Regions from separate parts of the Paenibacillus sp. RU5M genome, predicted to be linked through region 1. Evidence: riboswitches for the same ligand, from Rfam matches in the RefSeq annotation. Region 1 holds a riboswitch; each other region holds the start of a gene.
What was found. A riboswitch is a leader RNA that binds a small molecule or an ion and turns the genes downstream of it on or off. The one in region 1 is predicted to bind thiamine pyrophosphate.
Positions count from the first base shown of each region.

Region 1 (2,272 bases):
TTGTATGGAGGTGTTGGTCACTCCATGTTTCCCAAAGAGTACAAGCGCTGAGTCCAATAACATTTGTTTCCGCTTATTCATAAGTTCCCCCTGGATGATTTAGGTGGTTCACGTTACGATATCTAATAACCTATTGCAAATCCACTGCAAACATCATATGTTCCTTCCAAATCCCCTTGATTTTAATATTCTGCCGGTCCGTCTCCTGAAAGCCCGCCTTGCGAAGCACTCGAATCGATCCGGCATTGTCAGGCAGCGCACCTGCCTCCACTCGTTTTATACCCGCTTCATTCATAGCAAAATCCAGTGCTAGCTGAAGGGCTTCACTCATATATCCCTTGCCATTCTGCACCTGATCGAGCACATAACCAACAATCCATTTGGTGGTGGAATCCAGTTCAAGCTCGAACAGAGAGATCTCCCCAATAAGCTCATGCGTATGGTTCAGAAAGATCCCGAAAGAGTACCGTTTCCCCTCTTCCCTCGCCTTGTTCCAACCTTCGAGAAGGGCTACTTGGCCCTCCAATGTATAGAATGTATCCGATCGTTCGCTTGCCGATATTTCTTCGAAAATAGCCCGGTTACGGAACTGCAAATCCAGTAGCCCAGCAGCGTCTTCCACGTTCAAAAATCGTAAATAGATGCGTTCTCCACGATTGTCCATCTGTATGTTCATCCTTATCTCTGGTTGTAGTAGATTGCATTCATCAGAAGTACGAGAGTTGCCGTTTATAAGCCATATCCCAGAATAGATATTCAAATTCAACACTTCTTCTGAATATGTCTTCAATGGCCTCCAGTTCCTGCTCGGTTTTATGTTCGCATAATGCATCCAGTGTATCATAGAACCATTTGAATGAGTCGCGGAATTCATCACTTGCATAATTTTCGATCCAAGTCTGATAGAAATTGCCCTCTAATGAATCTCGATATTGTTCTTTTAATCTTGTGGCATAGTCGTAATACGTCCACGCACAAGGGAAAATGACGGCGATGATTTCGGCAACCCCACCTGTTTGTGCAACACTCATCATATTCGACGTATAGGCCTTGTTATAAAGAGAGGGTTTGACAGTATGATTTTCATCCAGCGTAATCCCAAATTCATTCATATAATTTCGATGCAAATCCATTTCTTCGTACAGAATAGCGTGTTGAATAACCGTAAAGTTCGTCATCATTTTTTCATCTGTCGCCTTGACCGCACCCATGGCAAAAATCTTCGCATATTCAATCAGATATGTATAGTCCTGAAGAAGATAAAACTTAAACGCTTCCTGATCCAGTGTGCCTTTCCCCATTTCATGTAAAAAAGGATGGTTGTATCCATCTTCCCATACGTTTCTGGACTTATCTTTTAACGTTCTTGAAAATGACATGATCATTTCTCCTTGTATTAAAATTATAATGTCCCCGCTTCACATCCAGCTATCGCGTTCTGTCATCCAAAATGCAGACCAAAAAGCCCTTGTCCTATTTTCGGCAAGGGCAAAATAACATGAGTACATGTCATTTGCTCCCTACGTCAGTATTAACTAACAGGTTCAAAGGGTCAGGTTTTAACCTTCTCAACTGCGAACAGTCCCCCTGCAAATAGCTCAGGCTTATTACAACATGTGTTTTTCCAAATGTCAATCCATTCCTATTAATCTTCAAGTTCCCCTAAATCTTCTTGCAACTTCTTAAGTCGGGTGCGGATATCCTTAATCATACTTTGCAATTTGTTTAACTCATCTACCCATTTTTGCTCATTAGAGACGTTCGTCGCTGAATTTGAATGATACGCCGGAGACGTCTTTAACTTGTTTAAATCCGATTCGTAACCCCTCCGCTCTTCCTCGGCTTTTGCTAATTCCTCCTCGGTGATGCCAATCTGGTGCTCCAGATAAATAATGTCTGATGAGTTACCGTGAGTTAAGCGCTGTGAATACGTCATCGTTCACCTCATTTCTGATGATCCATTGCTTTTCCAAGGTCATATGGCTGAATATCGATATCCAATTTCATACCCAGAGCCAATTTGGCCAGTTGACTTCCAATAAAAGGCCCCATCGTGAGACCAGACGCTCCAAGCCCGTTGGCTGTGATTAAGCCATTCCAACCAGGAACAGCACCCATTACCGGAAGAAAACCTGGTGTAAACGGACGGAAACCTACTCTTACTTCCTGAAACGTGCTATCGGCTAAACCTGGAGCCAGTTCCAATCCTTTATTCAAAATTTCCTGCATTCCGCCTGCGGTTACTCTTATATCATAGCCTTCAATATCATTT
Region 1 covers NZ_OBQM01000002.1:32,024-34,295, forward strand. The annotation lists gene CRO25_RS06010 (TetR/AcrR family transcriptional regulator) at 1-81, opposite strand, end outside; gene CRO25_RS06015 (GNAT family N-acetyltransferase) at 131-664, opposite strand; gene tenA (thiaminase II) at 708-1,379, opposite strand; TPP riboswitch at 1,501-1,599, opposite strand; gene CRO25_RS06025 (hypothetical protein) at 1,646-1,936, opposite strand; gene CRO25_RS06030 (FAD-binding oxidoreductase) at 1,945-2,272, opposite strand, start outside.

Region 2 (2,272 bases), on a different contig from region 1:
TTCCGAAGGTACGGTGCATCATTTTGCTATCCATGTCGATGACCTTGAGTCTGAGTACAACCGCATTAAGGCAACTGAGGCCGAGTTTATTGATGGAGAGATGATTACACTGCCTAACGGTTACCGTTATTTCTTCATCTATGGACCCGAGAAGGAATGGATTGAGTTCTTCCAGCGCTAAGAATTGGAGCTGATTTATGAACATTTTAATTACCGGCGCAGCCGGAAAAATTGGACGTGACTTGTCCCAACACTTGTCAGAAGCATTTCACCTGCGACTAACGGATTTGAATATCGACAGACTGCATACGTATCAAGGGACAAGCCATGAGATCATGACACTTGATGTGACAGATCCCGAAGCCTGTCAGCACGCTTGCGAAGGCATGGATGTGGTTGTACATCTGGCGGGAGATCCTTCCCCGCATGCCGGATTCTATGAATCGTTGTTGGACATCAATATCAAGGGCACGTTTAATGTATTCCGTGCAGCTAAAGACCAGGGTGTACGAAGAGTCATTCTGGCAAGCAGTGCACAGACGATTGAGGGGTATCCCATTGATGCTCAAGTCTATCCGGATATGCCGACACGCCCACGGAATTTGTACGGGGTTAGCAAATGTTTTGGTGAATCGCTCGCTTCCTATTTTGCATATACCGAAGGTTTACAAAGTGTAGCAATACGTATAGGTGCATATGATGATTTCCAACCGGATGGACCCGCGCTGGAGGCAAGGGATATGAGCGCGTATATTAGTCCGGCTGACTTGTGTGATTTGATGTTCAAAGCAATTACAACTACAGATCTGGAGCCCTTCACCATACTGCATGGGATCTCGAATAATCGGTTTAAACGATTGAATCTGGAAACCACTCAGAAACAGGTAGGCTATGACCCGAAATCCGATGCTTTTGCACTCAGTCAGATTTCCTTATATGATTCGCCACGATAATTGTTGAAAATCACACATCTAGAGAGGTCGTTATACGCATGTATAATGGCCTCTTTGATTCATTCATACGTGCCCCTATCCAGTTCCTGACTGGACATGCGTGGGCCTCTGGCCTATAATTACACCTAGTAATGCCCGTAACTTCATAGTTTCCCAGGGGAGTCGGAATAGGCCGGCTGAGAGTGTATCCCACCAAGATACTGACCCTTAGACCTGATCTGGATCATGCCAGCGTAGGAATCGGAGTATATCGAATTGGCCCAGCCTCTTTGCTGAGTGCCACATCTCTAACGCCTGCACGCGTCCCGGATTAACGGGGCGCTTTTTTAATGTTCTTTTATATAGCCAGAGAGCTAAAAAAAGTGACGTCATCCGGATCATAGCTGGTATAAATCTGTCGATTTATGCAAGAAGCTTGGATATGAAGCCAAGGAGTACCCCGCGCCACTGGCCGGACAACATGAAGGAGAGAAATGAAGATGAGATGGCGTAAAATGATGGGCCTAATGCTCTCGTGCGTACTACTCGTGGCTGTGGCCGCATGTGGCGGCAAAGAAGCTGCACCTTCAGGAGAAAATGGCAGCAGCAACACCGAAAACAGCAATGAAGGTGCCAACGCAGCCCTCAAGGACATTAAAGTGGTGCTGGACTGGACACCAAATACGAATCATACCGGCCTGTATGCGGCCGTAGATCAAGGTTTTTACAAAGCCGAAGGCTTAAATGTCGAGATTGTACAGCCAGGTGCCGGAGGCGCGGATACGATGGTGGCTTCGAACGAAGTGCCTTTTGGCGTAAGTTATCAGGAGAGTGTAACCCAGGCCCGCACACAGGGCGTACCGCTCGTGTCCATCGCTGCAGTCATTCAGCATAACACGTCCGGATTTGCCGCTCCGGTGGATCGGAACATCAAATCTCCCAAAGATTTTGAAGGTAAAACCTATGGTGGCTGGGGCTCCCCGGTGGAAGAAGCTGTGATGCAATCCATTATGGAAGGCGAAGGCGCCGATGTATCCAAAGTAAAAAATATTAGCATGGGCGATGCAGACTTCTTTACCGCTGTGAAACGCGATATCGACTTTGCCTGGATTTTCTACGCATGGACGGGTATCGAAGCCGAACTGCGCGGCGAACCGATCGACATGTTATATGTGAAAGATTATTCCGAAGCACTGGACTACTACACACCTGTACTCGTTACCAATGAAAAGACGATCCAGAACGATCCCGAGCTGGTTAAAGCGTTCTTGAAAGCGACTTCCGAAGGATATCAATACGCGATTGAACATCCCGAAGACGCTGCTAACATTCTGATCAAG
Region 2 covers NZ_OBQM01000005.1:305,465-307,736, forward strand. The annotation lists gene CRO25_RS17455 (VOC family protein) at 1-181, shown strand, start outside; gene CRO25_RS17460 (NAD(P)-dependent oxidoreductase) at 198-953, shown strand; TPP riboswitch at 1,099-1,211, shown strand; gene CRO25_RS17465 (ABC transporter substrate-binding protein) at 1,433-2,272, shown strand, end outside.
Region 2: it holds a riboswitch for thiamine pyrophosphate, as region 1 does, so the genes downstream of both, CRO25_RS17465 (ABC transporter substrate-binding protein) here and tenA (thiaminase II) in region 1, are expected to answer to the same signal.

Region 3 (2,272 bases), on a different contig from region 1:
CATTAATTTTATGTTCTACGATAATGAGTGTTTTGTCCTGTGCAATCTGTTTCACCGTTTCCCATACTTGAGAGGTTCCTTCATCATCCAGCAGTGCCGTTGGTTCATCCAAAAAGAGTACGTCTGGCTCCATGGCCAGAATCGAAGCCATCGCAAGACGCTGCTTCATCCCCTGTGACATGGATTGAATGAGTGTTCGGTTATGTTCAAAGCATAACCCCACCTGTTCCAGATATCGATGGATAAGAGCAGGCATCTGCTCGCGTGGAATATTCCGGTTTTCCAGTACAAAAGCAATCTCTTCATCCGTATATGACATACAGAACTGGGTATCCGGATCTTGAAAAACAATACCGGGCTGCTCAGGCACCTGAATGTCATCACATTTCATCGGAATCTCCACAGATCGCGGAATCAGACCACTCAGAATTTGCAACAAGGTTGATTTGCCAGAGCCGCTTGGTCCAAGCAACAACACTTTCTCCCCTTGACGCACAGAGAGAGACAAGCCTTGGAACACCAAGGCCTTCTCTCCAGGGAACTTACATCTTAGATTCGTAACACCTACCGCTTGCACATTCTCCACTTCATTCATCTAGTCCAGCGCCTCATAATCCTGCTTCGACACCGGTCTAAGGGATCGTGTTACACCTGTAAGCTCCAGCGCTTTGGCGAGATAATAGGTGAATACACCCGCAATCAGAATACTTCCAATGAAGCGGAATCCGATAAACAGCGTGTAGTTCCAAGCCGAGAGGGAATCAATGTACCCATACTGATAATCGAGTACAAGCGAAGCCGCTGCTGCACCAATAGCCGCAAGGCAGGTAACGAACAGATTGCTTTTCCGATACAGAAATGCGGCAAAGAAAATCTCCGCTCCCAGCCCTTGCAGCAGCCCGTATACCAGTGTGGACATGCCCCACTCACTTCCGAGAAAAGCACTCACCGTGGATGCCGCAACTTCTGCCAGAATGGCTACACCTGGCTTCCGAATGATTACAAAGGCAAAGGTGCCCGCCATGAACCACATACCGTAAATCATCTGCTCCGCATGAACGCCGAATGGCTTCATCAGATCATATGTAGGTCCCCATATTTTGTAGATCACCCCGAAGACCACTGCAATCACAATCGTTACCAAAATATCGGTTAACTTCAATCTGTTGCTGCCTACTGCTGTTGACATGTTCTCTACTTCCTTCCTCTGTTTCCCTAGATTTATAAAAAAAACAATAAAACAAACAAAAAAAGCCTCCCCGGTTCACAGGCAGGCCATACGCACAGTTTACAATTCTCACGATGCAACGCATTAGGCAGATATAGAGAAAGAAGAAAACAAACGACACCATCCCCGTCACATCAGAGAAATCCCGTTGCAACCAAGAAACGCTGACATTTATGTTCTATCCCTTATCGCTTACCATTGCTCATCGCAAATTCATGTTCTCTACGCTGGCATTACCCAGATCAGATATACGGTCAGCAGCACAAGGCCGCTCTCTCAGCCCAACTTCATTGAGCACCCGGTTCACTTATTTCATTGCTTCTACTGTACAACACATGGGTATTTGTGACAATCCCGATAAGAAAAAATCAGTTTAAACTAGAAGAAAGAGTGATTAACTATATGTCTCATTTATGCGTCATATACCTCTGCTTCAAGAAATAACGTCTCTGTAATTCGTTACATCTCAGAAAGATGCAAATGAGAGCGAATAACGGGTGCCAGGTTCATTAGACCAAGATAACGCGAACAAGGGATGTCCCCGTCATATTCATGAGGACATCCCCTTTAATTGTTATGCTTCATATCCTTTAGAGGAAAATTATTGAGAAACGGTAAGCTCTGTTTTAATATTGAGTATTCCCGGATTGACTTGTTTTGCCCGATGCAAAGCCTTTAAACAAGGTCGGTACTTTGGAGTAACGGGTATTTGTAATTTTCCCTTGCGATGTACTGCTGTCCGTACGCATAATAGAATCTTTGACATTGGAAATGTCTGAGTTGTCGAGCGTCATGTTCACGGCGAAGGTTGTTCCGCCATTCTGACGTACCAGCTTGCCAATATCGTCTGCACGGAAATTTTTAATGTTAATCGTTCCGGCTGCATTCATTTGAAATACTTTATCATAGGCCTTGTAAGCTGCACCACCAGTGATGTTAACCGTTCCGGCTGATTTCAGAGTCAGAGCGTCCTCACCGACATCCTCCCAAATCACATTTGATATCGTGCAGTTACCATAACAATGAACACCGTCAGCTGCAGGT
Region 3 covers NZ_OBQM01000003.1:16,293-18,564, reverse strand. The annotation lists gene CRO25_RS10810 (ATP-binding cassette domain-containing protein) at 1-133, opposite strand, end outside; partial or broken gene CRO25_RS34270 (ATP-binding cassette domain-containing protein) at 155-505, opposite strand; gene CRO25_RS10805 (ECF transporter S component) at 596-1,189, opposite strand; TPP riboswitch at 1,431-1,541, opposite strand; gene CRO25_RS10800 (pectate lyase) at 1,855-2,272, opposite strand, start outside.
Region 3: it holds a riboswitch for thiamine pyrophosphate, as region 1 does, so the genes downstream of both, CRO25_RS10805 (ECF transporter S component) here and tenA (thiaminase II) in region 1, are expected to answer to the same signal.